2 regions of the Ruegeria sp. CF5 genome follow, and region 1 is predicted to be linked to the other one. Evidence: riboswitches for the same ligand, from Rfam matches in the RefSeq annotation. Region 1 holds a riboswitch; the other holds the start of a gene.

The links. Region 1 has a riboswitch for cobalamin ahead of ACR0NW_RS23315 (hypothetical protein). Riboswitches for the same ligand answer to the same signal wherever they lie in the genome.
Region 2: another riboswitch for cobalamin. It lies ahead of ACR0NW_RS09160 (DUF1636 family protein); the one in region 1 lies ahead of ACR0NW_RS23315 (hypothetical protein).

What each region holds. Positions count from the first base shown of each region.
Region 1 covers NZ_JBQFRI010000018.1:8,707-16,239, reverse strand. The annotation lists gene ACR0NW_RS23350 (c-type cytochrome) at 1-255, opposite strand, end outside; gene ACR0NW_RS23345 (prephenate dehydratase) at 374-1,207, shown strand; gene ACR0NW_RS23340 (SRPBCC family protein) at 1,238-1,705, opposite strand; gene nudC (NAD(+) diphosphatase) at 1,745-2,728, opposite strand; RNA gene ffs (signal recognition particle sRNA small type) at 2,895-2,993, shown strand; gene ACR0NW_RS23325 (alpha/beta hydrolase family protein) at 3,066-3,923, opposite strand; gene ACR0NW_RS23320 (TetR/AcrR family transcriptional regulator) at 4,009-4,572, shown strand; cobalamin riboswitch at 4,590-4,795, shown strand; gene ACR0NW_RS23315 (hypothetical protein) at 4,884-5,291, shown strand; gene ACR0NW_RS23310 (protein-tyrosine phosphatase family protein) at 5,309-5,812, opposite strand; gene ACR0NW_RS23305 (DNA polymerase III subunit gamma/tau) at 5,980-7,533, shown strand, end outside.
Region 2 covers NZ_JBQFRI010000002.1:582,840-590,372, forward strand. The annotation lists gene ACR0NW_RS09145 (sterol desaturase family protein) at 1-119, shown strand, start outside; gene ACR0NW_RS09150 (NAD(P)-dependent oxidoreductase) at 548-1,513, opposite strand; gene ACR0NW_RS09155 (LysR substrate-binding domain-containing protein) at 1,635-2,519, shown strand; cobalamin riboswitch at 2,592-2,812, shown strand; gene ACR0NW_RS09160 (DUF1636 family protein) at 2,907-3,287, shown strand; gene cobW (cobalamin biosynthesis protein CobW) at 3,284-4,339, shown strand; gene cobN (cobaltochelatase subunit CobN) at 4,346-7,533, shown strand, end outside.

The DNA of each region.
Region 1 (7,533 bases):
CTTGTGACAGGCAGTGCACTTGCGGAATACCCGCGCACCTTTTTCGGGATCGGCTGCGGCCAGCAGTTCCTCGAATACCACCTCTTCGCCGTCAGCGCTTTCACCCGAGCTTTCGGTCTCGATGATATAGGCGGCTTCGGCGTCGTGCCCCCCAACACTATAGAGAACGTCGGCGCCCCATTTGGCCAGGAGCAGCGCCAAAAAGGCGCCAAACAGGCCGGCAGCGGCCTTGGTAACTGTCATCGTGTCGAACATTGATCGCGAGTCCATTTCAGCTGTCTGCGCGGGTGTCTAAGGCTTCCACTTGCAAGAGGCAAGGTATAGACACCGCGACTAAACGCCCAATCAATAACCTGTTGCAGGGAATCGTCCAATGACAAATCGCATCGCCTTTCAGGGAGAGCCCGGCGCCTATAGTCACGAGGCCTGCAGGAACGCAGCGCCCGACATGGACGCACTACCCTGCCGCACCTTCGAAGATGTGATCGAATCGGTCCGGTCAGGCGAAGCGGAGCTGGCAATGCTGCCGGTTGAAAACTCGACCTATGGCAGGGTTGCCGACATTCACCGGCTGCTGCCCCACAGCGGACTGCACATCATCGACGAGGCTTTCGTTCGTGTTCACATCAACCTGCTGGGCGTTCCGGGAGCAACGCTGAGCGACATAACCGAAGCGCATTCCCATCTGGTCCTGTTGCCCCAGTGCGAAGGGTTTCTGCGTCAGCACAACATTCGCGGGCGTGTCAGCCCGGACAATGCACGCGCCGCCCGCGAAGTGGCGGAACAAGCCGAAAAGCACTCGGCAGCATTGGCAAGCGAGCTGGCAGGTGAAATTTACGGGCTAAACGTTCTGGCCCGCCATATCGAAGATCGTGGCGACAACACCACCCGATTTCTGGTCATGTCACGGCAAGCCGACGAATCGCGCCGCGGCGCACACGGTATGCTGACCAGTTTCGTCTTTCAGGTCCGCAACATTCCGGCAGCGCTGTACAAGGCGATGGGCGGTTTCGCCACCAATGGCGTCAACATGACAAAACTTGAAAGCTATATGGTCGACGGATCGTTCACGGCCACCCAGTTTTATGCGGACATCGTCGGGCATCCCGATGACGAGAACGTGAAACTGGCCATGGACGAATTGGAGCACTTCACCACAAATGTCGAAATTCTGGGTGTTTACCCGGCAGCACGCCCCCGAAACTGAGTTTTGCAGGCAGCGGTATCAGGACCGGTTTCAGGTCCTGTGCGCATTCCGCTCTTCGAGATTCCGCGCGAACTCGGAAAAGCGAACCTGAAACTGACGTTTTATGCGGGACCGCCCGAGTTTCAGTGATTGCAGCAACAAACGTGCCGGCAGCGTTTTTGCGGCAATGGAAGTATTGATGCTCAATCGTGTTCTTCGTTGTGACAACGCCATCAGTTCGATCACGGTTTCTCCGCTCATGCCTTTGCTCAGGGCCTCGAAACGCATCAGGGACGGTGCCTCACAATTGGTCAGGACCACATTAACATGGCGCGGTTTCCCGCGAATGGTGACCACCGTTTCCCAACTCGTACCGGCCATATCCTGATCCGGAGTACCGATACGCCGGATTTCGAGCCCGCGCCGGATGGCCATACGCTCAAAACGGTCGAAATCAGCAACCATGTCGAAAACGGCGTGGATCGGGGCTTCGATATCTTCTCTGGCTGAAAATTGCATCGTGCTTCTGACAACTCGTTTTTGAAGTGCAGTCTTTCCTCAGTCCAGCGTATCCGCAAGCCAGTTTTGCAGCAGGTAATGCGCAATCGCACCTTTTCGGGCAGGCAATAGCTTGGGATGATCCCCGGCAAAAGCCTGCATCATTTCGCTTTTGCTGACCCATAGCGCATCCTCGATCTCAACAGGATCGATCCTGATCTCGCGGGAAAGGGCCTCACCATGGCATCCGAACATCAGGGATGCCGGGAAAGGCCAGGGCTGACTGGCCAGATAACCGACCCGCCCGACGGGCACGCCCGCCTCTTCCATGACCTCGCGCCGCACTGCAGCCTCCAGCGTCTCACCCGGTTCAACAAATCCCGCAAGCAGTGAGTACATCCCCTCAGGCCAGCCGGGCGACCGCCCCATCAGCACCGAATCGCCGTGTGTGATCAGCATGATCACAACCGGATCAGTGCGGGGAAAGTGCTGCCCGTTGCAAGCTGGACAGCTTCGCTGCCACCCAGCCTGTGTTATCTGGCTCGGCGCGCCGCATCTGGCACAGAACCGGTGCGTTTCATGCCAGCCGATCACGGCCTTTGCCGTGGCCGCCAGTTCGGCATCCCGCGTATTCAGACGGGTCATGATCCGGCGCAGTTCCGCAAATACATGGCCTTCCGGCAAATCCGGGTGCTGCTGTTCGGTTCGGTCGACAAAGTTTCCGACGCCCGAAAGATCAAGCCCTTCGGCTGCCCAGTTTGAAATGTCAGCGGCAAAAATGGGTGCTCCGCCACTCCCAACACCCAGTAAGACCGGCTCTTCCATAGCACCGCCCGGACCTGCCGTCACAAGCGGATGAGACATCCGCACATAAGCAAGATGATCGAGGCGCTCGCCCTTCACCAGAACCTTGCCGCGCCACAGCAGCAGGCATTGCGCATCCGGATGCGCAACGGCATTGGCCATCGCCTGTGGATCATTACGAATATGCGCCGCCCGATCCAGACCCGATCCGCCGAATGTTACCTGCTCTGCGCGTTTCATGCCCGCCCTCATGTGTTACGGGCAAATGGCTGCCACGGCTGGCCCGGCGGCGCAATGCCCGTTCTTATGTCAAAAGACCTCATATACGCCTTGGCGCGGTTTCATAAGCTAATTAGGTTTGATGTTGGCGGGTTGCCATTTTCCGATCTGTTGCCTATATCGGCTGCGAGAGGTTGGCGCGGGCGAGCGCCTCGCCAACCTGGTCAGGTCCGGAAGGAAGCAGCCACAACGAGTCCCGCTTGGGTCGATGTCCAGCCTCTCACCTTTTCCCGCTGAAATCGTGATCGCAAGAACCGCGCGGGTCTGTCGGTTTGTGCCCGTAACAGTGGCCGACGATTCACGCCATCAACTTTGGCCAGACAGCTGCATTCCGGCGGGCGAATGCCCCCAGATGCCCAACGTCCTTAAGCCCGAAGTCGCCCGGATTCAATTCGTGCCTTTGCGCTGCGGGGCCATAGACATCGGCCAGACGCCAGACACATTTCGGCGGAATCACCTGATCGTCGGTAAAGGCAAACATATCTACCTGAGCGTCCGAACGGCCCCAGTCCGCTGCTGGCAGGCCCTGCCCCGCTTCGGGCAAATAGCTTTTCCGCGAGGTGCACCATTTCCGCCACTGCCAATAGACCAGCGGCGGCAAGTCCGCGCCAAACCCGATCATCCGCCCGGGAAGATAACCCATCAAGCGAACCAGCAGGGGAGCGTGACCAAACCAAAACAGCCTCGCCAGCCCCTGATAGGGCCACGGATGATCACTGTGATGCACCAGACCCGAGCAGACGCAGATCATCCGGTCGATCTCTTCAATACCGGGTTGAACCGGCCCAAGCATCCCGCCGACAGAATGCCCTATGACCCACAGTTTCGCGTCCGGGAACCTGCGCCGCATCTCGTTTCGTGCAGCGGGCATATCGATCAGGGCCCAGTCTGCCATGGTCACCGTGGACGCCTTTAGTGGGCCGGTCTGCGAATGGCCGAAATCGCGGTAGTCATAGGTCAGGCAGGCCATTCCCTTTTCCGCTGCCAGCCATCGGGCAAAATGCTTGTAATAGTCTCTGGGTACACCCGTCGCGCCGTTAAGAACGACCACCACCGAAGGTTCGGCAGCCGGTGAATACAGGCGGGCCGACAGCTCCGCGCCGCCCGATGGAAACCTGAAATCTTCGACTATTACCGAATTCTGGCTGTCCAACATCACAAACCCCGCCAATCACTGGACCAATCGGTCCATTCAGTTCGTTCTGGACCAATCGGTCTAATCTCGTCAATATGCAATTCAAATGACCGAACGTCCGCTTCCGACCAAAGATCGCCTGATCCGCACCGCTGCCGAGTTGTTCCAGCGTTCGGGTTATCACGGCGTTGGTTTGTCCGAATTGCTTATGGCTGCGAATGCGCCCAAGGGTTCGCTTTATCATCACTTTCCGAACGGAAAATCCGATCTGGCGCTTGCTGCCGCGACATGGGCGTCGGATGGCATGCTGCGCCTGATCGCAGCCTCGTTTGAGCCCGCCGGGAACTTTCGAGAGGGCGTTGAGACCCTGTGCCACAAGATCGCGAAACTTTTCGACAAATCAGGGCATTGGGACACCTGCCCCATCTCGGCAACGCTGTTCGAAGGGCCTGAGAACACTGAATTTCGCGAGCACGCCTATCATCTGTACGAAGGCTGGATGACCGAAGTGAAAGACCACGCAAGGCGCCTGAACGTACCAGACCCCGACCTTCAGGCAGATGCCCTGTTCATCCTGCTGCAGGGGGGATGGCAACTGGCGCGCGCCCGGCAGAATTCGGACGTACTGCGCGGACTTCCAAAGATGATGCGGTTCGACGAATTCCGTTGACCCGGGCGCTTCCGTGCGGGTAGCACTTGCGTGATGGTTTCCGTGCCGAATCTTCGGACGGGATGAAAAGGGAACACGGTGCGGTTCAATTGAACCAATGCCGCGACTGCCCCCGCAACTGTAGGCGGAGAGCAATGCCGAAATGCCACTGGCCGAATGGCCGGGAAGGTCGGCAAAGCAATGACCCGCAAGTCAGGAGACCTGCCATCGAAACTGTAACTCGAATTCGGGCGGGGTGTCCGTAATGGGTTTGACGCACAGCGCCGTCTTTCCCCTGATCAACGCCCCATCCGTAGCGCGGAGGGCGCATCATGATTTTGAAAACCGAGACACACGTGCTTTCAGCCACGGTCTGCCAACGTACCGGCGAACCCTGTCCGGCGCTGTTGCACATGGCAAACACTCTTACCAGGGCCGTCACACAGGCTCGCCGGGCGACTTCGGACGGCTTCGAGATCGAGGGTAACACTGAACTTGCACATTGCCTTGGCGGCTGTACGGCGCGGTTTCACGCATATGGGAGCCGGATTCGCGTGTACTGCGATGTGGATGAAGCAACAGAAACCGCTCAGCTGGACCGCTATGCGGATGTCCTATTGAACCCGGCATCAACGTCCCTGCCATCCGGTTGGATCACCAATCCACCTTGCGCGATTCTTGAGGCGACGCCCCGAACAACCAGCGCCGTCACCTGCGGTCCGACCCACGCTTCGGCTTAGGTTACCGCAAGTTACTGTCAGTGCTGCGCGTGCGCCTGCGCGGGCTTTGTAGCCCAGTCCAACTGCCCTTCGGTCTCGACCGCACAAGGGCGCACGGCGCGCAGGCGGCTCAGCGCCTTTGCCGGTGTTTCGCCGCACTCTACCATCAATCGCAGGGCAACCATGCCCGAGCGGCCGCACCCGCCCTTGCAATGCACCAGCACGCGCCCGCCACCCGACAACGCCTGCCGGGCAGAGGCGCTGACGTCACGCCATCGCGCGCGAATTTCGGCAGGCGGCGCCCCGAAATCCTCGACCGGGAGATGCACCCAGCGGCTGGCGCGGCTTTGAATGTCAGTGCCAAAATGCCGCGCGCCCTCCTGAATCATCTCAACTTCGGTGGTCATCGAGATCACAAGACCCGGCTGCCAGTCGGCAATCGTGTTCAGATCTTCGGAATATCTTCCGCCACGCCCCGGCAGCGGGGAAATGGCCAGCGTTCCGCCGCCGACCTGCAAGGCGTATATCACCAGTTCAGACATTTAACTCCCCCCAAACAGGCCCTGCCAGTCATGGCCGTCCGGTTACCCACAGCTGTAATTTACCCCGCATCGGGCATTATCCAAATTAATTTCGCAACGACCTGCTGTGGACGCGGGCGGCGGGGGGCTCTACGCTGCGGCTTCAGTACGAATCCGCCAGAGCAGACATGACCGACACCGCATCCACGGCCTATCAGGTCCTTGCCCGAAAATACCGCCCCGAAACCTTTGCCGATCTTGTCGGTCAAGACGCGATGGTGCGGACACTGAAAAACGCCTTCGAAGCCGACCGGATTGCGCAGGCTTTTATCATGACCGGTATTCGGGGCACCGGCAAAACCACCACCGCGCGGATCATCGCAAAGGGGATGAACTGCATCGGCCCGGATGGTGAAGGCGGTCCAACGACAGAACCCTGTGGCAAATGTGAACATTGCACCGCCATCATGGAAGGCCGCCATGTCGATGTCATGGAGATGGACGCGGCCAGCCGCACCGGCGTCAACGATATTCGCGAGATCATCGATTCTGTCCGCTACCGCGCCGCCAGCGCGCGCTATAAAATCTACATCATCGACGAAGTGCACATGCTGTCGACCAGCGCCTTCAACGCGCTGCTCAAGACGCTGGAGGAACCACCCGAGCATGTAAAGTTCATCTTCGCCACCACCGAGATTCGCAAGGTTCCGGTGACGGTGCTGTCCCGCTGCCAGCGCTTTGATCTGCGCAGGATCGAGCCTGAGGACATGCTTGGCCTGCTACGCAAGATCGCCAGCGCCGAAAGCGCGGAGATCGCCGAAGACGCGCTGGCCCTGATCACCCGTGCTGCGGAAGGTTCCGCCCGTGACGCGACATCGCTGCTGGATCAGGCGATTTCTCATGGGGCGGGGGAAACCTCGGCCGATCAGGTGCGCGCGATGCTGGGGCTGGCGGATAGAGGGCGCGTACTGGACCTGACAGACATGATCCTGCGCGGCGACGCGGCAGGGGCACTGACCGAACTGGGCGCGCAATATGCCGAAGGGGCCGACCCGCTGGCGGTGCTGCGCGATCTGGCCGAAATCACCCATTGGATATCAGTGGTCAAAATCACGCCGGACGCAGCCGAGGACCCGACCGTTTCACCGGACGAGCGCGCCCGTGGCCAGCAGATGGCGCAGGCTCTGCCGATGCGCGTACTGACCCGGATGTGGCAAATGCTGCTGAAGGCGCTGGAAGAGGTGGCAGCCGCACCTAACGCGATGATGGCGGCGGAAATGGCGGTTATCCGTCTGACGCATGTGGCCGACCTGCCCAGCCCCGAGGAACTGATCCGGCGTCTTCAGGACACGCCCCCTCCACCTTCGGGCGGCCCGGGCGGTGGCGTCCCGGTAAACGGCAATAGTGCCGCCGTCACAAATGCGGGTGTCGTTGCAGCACCTGCACACGTGCCGCCACCACGTGGAAGCGGAGGTGCACCAACTGCCGCGCTGGCGCAGGAACTGCAGGCAGCCCTTGCGCGTTATCCGACCTTTGAACATGTGGTCGAACTGATCCGCTCGAACCGCGATGTAAAACTGCTGGTCGAGGTTGAAAGTGGTGTGCGACTGGTATCATACCAACCGGGCCGGATCGAATTCACGCCAACCGAACAGGCCCCGACGGATCTGGCGCAACGGTTGGGTTCATCCCTGCAGCGCTGGACAGGGAACAGATGGACGGTGTCCGTCGCCTCGAACGGC
Region 2 (7,533 bases), on a different contig from region 1:
CCAAGCACATGCGTCCGAAGGAGAGCAAGCCCCCCGAGGAAGCATCAAGTCCGACTGACCTGTCGCTGGTTGTTTCATCCGATGGCGGCTCTGGGCGGTTCAAGACCGAGGACAGGTAACCAACACAATCTGCCGCCGAATAAATAGGTCGGCGGAGCGAACACAGAAAGCGGCCCATCGGCCACTGAATGCACGTTCCGTTCAAAGCTGATGTTGGGATAAGCTGCTCACCACTAGCTGCTCAGGTAAAGCCGCTGCGGACTGTTTATTACAAGCCCTGATACATATAGGATTGGCGATTGGCCTTGTGACGCTCGTAGTCAGCGCGCGAAACGTCGGATGATCCGATCGGCCCCGTCCCGGTTTCGCACCCGGCCAAAATGCACACAACGACCAGGGCAATTATAGTTCGAGAGCAGGCCATGGCATCCTCCACGCTTTGGCAGCGTCCTGTTGTACAGAACACTAACATAAGACGTGAACCAGCAAGAACAATTCTACGGGCAGTCTGTTCCACAGGCTGCCCGCACCTGAACTTACTTGCGGATTACTCTGCCGCTTTCAACTCCTTGCCTTGCGGGATCACTTCGTATCCCGCCTCTTCCGGTTCATCATCCAGCATTTCGGTTGGAAATCCGGGGGCGCGGACGTCGATACCCGTTGCATCCTCGAGACGGCGGATGATGTTCGGAGACAGTTCGCGATCACCGTACCGGGCGATGCCGTCTTCGATAATCTTGATCATCACCGGGTTCATCTCCAGCGGAACACCGGTCCGGTCCGCTACTTCCTGAAACAGACCGATATCCTTTTTAACCAGATCCATGGTGAATGAGATATCGCGCGAGCCGTTCAGGATCACCTGGCTTTCGGTTTCATGCACAAACGAGGTGCCAGACGAAATTTTGATGGCTTCATAGGTTGTGTTCAGGTCCATGCCGGCCGCTTTTGCAGTGACCAGCGCCTCGGCGCAGGTGATCAGGTTGGCGGTCGCCAGATAGTTGGTCAAAACCTTAAGGACGGAAGCAGAGCCCAGATCGCCGGTATGCAGGATACGGCGGCCCATCGTGGTCAGAAATGGCAAAATTTGTTCGAACGTCGCGCGATCACAGCCTGCGAATATCGAGATATTGCCGGTCGCCGCCCGATGGCACCCCCCCGAGACCGGGCAATCCACTGCCGCACCGCCGCGCTCGATAACCATGGCGCCTAGGCGTTTCGCTTCGGCCTCATCCGTGGTGGACATCTCCATCCAGATCTTGCCTTCTTTCACCTCGGGCAACATCTGTTGCATCACCGCGTCCGAAGCCGAAGGCGACGGCAGACAGGTTATGACCGCATCACAGTCGCGCATCAACTGCGCTGGATTGTCCGCCGCTTTCGCGCCACGAGCAACAAATTCGTCGACCAGATCCCTGTTCAGATCATGAACGGTCAGATCGACCCCATTGCGCAACAGCGAACCCGAAAGCTTGCCGCCCACGTTTCCCAAACCTATGAAGCCAACTTTCATGCCTATTCCTCCCAGATTGGCCAATTGCGCATTCGCGATTCACACGCGGATTATCAATGCTGGATAAGAGCAACAGAAACGAATAATAACGGTCACAATCATAAAAAAATTTTGGTGATAAATGGACCGCCTCCCAAATCCAGCCTGGCTGCGCAGTTTCGAATCTGCCGCGCGCCATCAGAACTTTACTGTCGCAGCGCAGGAACTGGGCCTGACACAAACAGCGGTTTCGCTGCACATAAGGTCACTTGAGGCTGAACTTGGGGAAAAACTGTTCACTCGCAATGCTCGCCGACTAGACCTGACCGAACTGGGACAGTCCTATGCGCTGACTGTCCGGCGGGCGCTGTCCGACATCGCTCTGAGTACCAACAGTCTGTTTGGACCGGCGACCCGGCAAAGCCTGACCATCAGGGCGGCCATTTCAACCGCCACCTATTGGATTGCAGCCGAGTTGCCTGAGTTCTGTCGCCAGTTCCCTGATATTCCCGTGCGCCTTGTGTCCCATATTTGGAATGACAGCGTTGCTCCGGGGGACGTGGATGTAGAAATTCGGCTGGGATATGGCGACTGGCCCGGTGTGATCGCCGAAAAGCTCTGCTCTGAAACCATTGTGCCTGTCTGTCGTGCTGGTGACCCGATCCCCGGGCTCAAAGACCTGCGAAACGGACCTCTGGTTCATATTCTGGGATATGAAGACAATTGGGCTAGATATTTCGAACCCAATGGCCTCGCCGTTGCCGAGAATTCGGCCCGTCATTCTGTGGACACGACGGTGGCCGCGCTGCAACTGGTGATGGCAGGCGCTGGGTATGCCACCGTTCTAACCCGGTTTGCCCGCAACGCCATCGCGCAGGGCGCACCGCTGCAGTTGGTGGGGCCGCCGATTCCATTTGCCCAGTCGCATTACCTGATCCGCGCGACAACGGGGTCGCAGCCATCCACTCCTGCGCGGCTGTTTGAGGCATGGTTGCAGGAGCGTTTGGCAACCTATGACGCTGACTGACTGCCTCAAGTCGCTTTTCGGATGCGGCGTGTCACAAGGGCGCCAGTACGCTTGACAAGCCCCCTGCCCGTGCCGCATGTCGCATGCGTTGGTGTCCATTTTTGAATGGATGAAAAGGGAATGCGTCAGCGGTTTTCCGTCAAACGCAGCCGCCCCCGCGACCGTGACCGGAGAGGGTGCCCAAAGCCACTGGCCCGCAAGGCCGGGAAGGCGGGACATCTGCCAGAGGACCCAGACAAACCGGGCCTCTGACATCCGCAAGCCGGGAGACCTGCCAGCAGCCGTAGATGTAACCGGGCGGGGTGTTCCGGTGCCGGGTCCATGTCGCGATACGTGGCCCGCATGAAACCCCGTCCCCCGCGAAGAGGATTTGGGGGGATGAGAGACATGACCGAGACCGCGCCAGTCGAGCTGCTGGTCTGCACCACGTGCCGTCGTGGGCTGCCTATCGAGGACGACGCACAGCGCCCCGGCACCTTGTTGCACAAAGCGCTGGAACAGGCCGAGTTGCCGGACGGAGTAAACCTGAAAGCAGTGGAATGTCTGTCGAACTGCGATCAGGGCTGTTCGATCGTGCTGCGCGGCGGCCCGTCCCGCTGGACCTTTGTCTACGAAAACCTGAACGAAACCGACCACGTCGAAACCATCGTCGAAGGCGCCACCAAATATCTTGAGACCGAAGACGGTCTGGTAAAATGGCGCGAACGTCCTGAACATTTCCGCAAAAACTGTGCGGCCCGCATTCCCCCGATTGGAGCCCTGAAATGAGCAACCTCGAAAAACTCCCCGTCACTGTGATCACCGGCTTTCTGGGCTCGGGCAAAACCACGCTGGTGCGCCACCTGATGCAGAACCCGCAAGGCAAGCGTCTGGCCGTTGTGGTCAACGAATTCGGCGATGTCGGCGTCGATGGCGACATCCTGAAATCCTGCGCGATCCCGGATTGCCCGGCTGAAAACATCATGGAATTGGCCAACGGCTGCATCTGCTGCACCGTGGCCGATGACTTCATCCCGACCATTGAGGCGCTGATGGCGCTGGAACCGCGCCCTGACCACATCCTGATCGAGACCTCCGGCCTCGCGCTGCCCAAGCCGCTGCTGAAGGCATTCGACTGGCCGGATATCCGCTCAAAAATCACCGTGGACGGCGTGATCGCTCTGGCTGACGCCGAAGCCGTGGCCGCCGGTCGCTTCGCGCCGAATGTCGAAGCTGTGGATGCCCAGCGCTTGGCCGATGACTCGATTGACCACGAAACGCCGCTGTCCGAAGTGTTCGAGGATCAGATTTCGTGTGCCGACATCATCCTGCTGACCAAACCCGATCTGGCCGGATCCGAGGGTGTGGCCAAAGCCAAAGAGATCATCGCCGCCGAAGCCCCGCGCCCTCTGCCCGTCGTCGAGGTGGCTGAAGGTGCCGTTGACGTGCGCGTTGTATTGGGACTTGAGGCCGCCGCCGAGGATGACATGGACGCCCGTCCGTCGCATCACGACGGTCATCACGACCATGAACATGACGATTTCGAAAGCATCATCGTTGAACTGCCGGAACAGACCGACCCGGCGGAACTGGTCGCCAATATTGAACGTCTGGCCAACGAGCTGAACATCCTGCGCGTCAAAGGTTATGCCGCCGTTCAGGGTAAACCGATGCGCCTGCTGGTGCAGGCCGTTGGCGCGCGCGTGCGTCACCAGTATGACCGCCCGTGGGAACCCGGTGAAGAGCGTCGCTCGCGTCTGGTGGTCATTGCCGAGCATGACGACATCAAAGAGGCCCAAATCCACGATATCCTCGTGGGTATTGCCGAGGCCGCCGAGTAACCGCACATGCACGTCGTCTTCCGCGAAAGCCACGGGTTAGAAGAAACCGAGACCCCGACCGATCTGAGCCAGAGCCCGGCGGATCTGGTGGTGCTGTCCTTTTCGGACAGCGACCTTGGCGCTTTCGCGGCGGGCTGGCATCGCGGTGGCGGGCCCGAGGGGCGGATGCCGACGATGCGGCTGGCCAACCTGACGGCACTGAAGCACCCACTATCAGTCGATACATATGTCGAACAGACGCTGGAAGGCGCGAAAGGCATCCTGATCCGCCTGATCGGTGGTGTACCCTACTGGTCCTATGGGGTGCAGCAGGTGCTGGCACTGGCGCAGGCCAAGGGCATTGCTCTGGCCGTGTTACCTGCGGACGGGCGCGAGGATACACGGCTGGACGACTATTCCACCCTGCCCGTCTCGACCCTGCGGCGGCTGGCGCATCTGTGTGACACGGGCGGCGAGGTCGCAGCGCAGGCCGCGCTGGCCCAGATGGCACTGGCGGCGGGGTTGTACGCCGGTCCGGTGATGGGTGCAAAGACCCTGCCCGAGTGCGGCGCATGGTGCCCGGATCGCGGCGTGATACCGGTGGACAAGGCCTTCACGGGTGATGCGAAACGCATCCTGGTGACGTTCTACCGGGCCTATCTGACCTCGGCCGACACGGCCCCGGTTGCCGCCCTGATCCACCGCCTCCGCGCGCGCGGTTTCGACGCCGTGGGTCTGTTTGCGCCTTCATTGAAAGCTCCGTTTGCTGCCGATTGGCTGCGCGAACACGTCGTAGCACTGGCCACGTCTGCGATCATCAACGCCACTTCATTCTCGGGCAAGGGCGCGTCGGGAACGTCGCCGTTGGATGCAGCCAACGTTCCGGTGTTTCAGGTCGCACTCGCCACCTCGCGCCGCAAAGCGTGGGCCGAGGCAGAACGCGGCCTGTCCCCCGCCGACCTCGCCATGCATGTGGTTCTGCCCGAGGTGGACGGTCGTATTTCAGCTGGTATCGCTTCGTTCAAGGAACCGGGTAAGCGCGACCCGCATCTGGAATATTCCCGATTCGCCCACCGGGCCGAACCGGATCGGATCGAAGCGATCATCGACCGTGTAACCGGCTGGCTAAAACTGCATGAAAAACCCGAGGTCGATCAGGTCCCGGCGCTGGTGCTATCTACCTACCCCGGCAAGGACTGGCAGATGGCCCACGCCGTGGGTCTGGACGCATTGGCGTCGGCTGAGGCGATGTTGTCCGATCTGCAGGGCGAAGGCTATGACACCGCGCCGGCCGAGCCTATTGCCAAAACCTTGTTGGACGCACGGATTTCGTGGCCGGTTGCGGAGTATCAGATTGCATTGGCAGAATTGCCGGAAACTCTGCGCGCAGATCTGCAAACCGTCTGGGGCAATCCCGAGGATGATCCGAACTTCACCGATGGCGCCTTCCATTTCACCGCCCTGCGTCGTGGCAAGGCGCTGGTCGCGCTGCAGCCTGAACGCGGCACGCCGGAGCTGCGTGATGATGATTACCATGACCTCTCGCGTACGCCGCGCCACAGCTATGTCGCCTTCTACCTGTGGCTGCGCAAAGGGTTGGGCGTGGATGCGCTGATCCATATCGGCGCGCATGGAACACTGGAATGGCTGCCCGGCAAATCGGTTGCTCTGTCCGCCGAGTGCTGGCCCGAGGCGCTGATCCGCGATCTGCCGGTGATCTACCCCTTCATCGTCAACGACCCCGGCGAGGCCGCGCAGGCGAAACGCCGGATCGGAGCCATCACACTAGGCCATATACCGCCCCCGATGAAGGAAAGCGGCACGCCGGATCGAATGGTGCGGCTGGAATCACTGTTGGATGAGTTCTCGAACGCCGACGGGCTGGACCCAAAGCGCCGCGACCGATTGCAGGCGGATATCCGGGACGAGGCACAAGCGATCGGGCTGGAAAGCGACCTTGGCCTCAATCAGGCCACCTGCACCGCCGAGGCGATCACCCGCATTGACCGCTTTGTCTGTGACATCAAGGAAAGTCAGTTCGGCGATGGGCTGCATGTCTTTGGCCGCGTGCCCGAGGTTTCGGGCAATTTCGATCCTGCCCCCTCTGCCCATGCTGAACGCGCCGCTCTGCTGAGTGCACTGGCTGGAAAACGGATCGAGGCTGGCCCCTCGGGCTCGCCCTATCGCGGTCGGTCGGATGTGCTGCCCACCGGGCGCAACCTCTACACCACCGACCCGCGTTCAGTGCCCACCCGCGCCGCTTATACTCAGGGCGTGAAGCTGGCCGAGGAATTAGTACGGCGGCATCTGCAAGAGGAAGGCGACTACCCCAAGGGGCTGATCGTCGACCTTTGGGGTTCGGCCACCATGCGCACTGCAGGCGAGGAATTCGCAATGGCGCTGCACCTGCTGGGCGTCAAACCGGTCTGGGACAAAGGCTCGGAACGGGTTTCAGGCATTGAAGTCCTGCCGATCACCGACCTCAGCCGCCCGCGTCTGGACGTGACCCTGCGCGTCTCGGGCCTGTTCCGGGACGTGTTCCCGACACTCTCGGCGCTTTACGGTCAGGCCGTCCGCGCGCTTTCTGACCGTGATGAGGCAGCGGACTGGAACCCATACGCCGGTCAGGCTCCTGCCGCACGGGTCTTTGGCCCGGCCCCCGGCAGTTATGGCCTGAACATGACGCATCTGTCCGAAACCTATACAGACGAGGCCCGCGCGCAGGCCGGGCAAGCGTGGCTGGATGCCAGTTCATTCGCACTCGAAGGTGAGCACATCGCGCAGGATGTCGACGGAATCATTCGGCGCGTCGCCAACGCGGACAGCTTTGTGCATCTGCAAGATCTGACCGAAACCGACCTCTTGCTGGCCAATGACTATGCCACGCACGAGGCCGGGTTTGCCGCCGCCAAGAAGATCACTGGCGGCGAAGCCCAGCTGTATCATCTGGACAATACCAACCCGGACAATCCGCGCGCGCGTACCCTGCCCGAGGAAATCAGCCGCGTGGTTCACGCCCGTGCGGCCAACCCCGACTGGATCGCGGGAATGCAGCGGCACGGGTTCCGCGGGGCTGCCGAGATCGCTGCAACGCTGGATCACATGGCGTCCTTTGCCCATCTGTCGGGCACGGTCGCGCCGCATCTGTTCGACCTCTACCATGACGCAACCCTTGGCGACGCCGAGGTGGACGCGTTCCTGCAAGAGGCCAACCC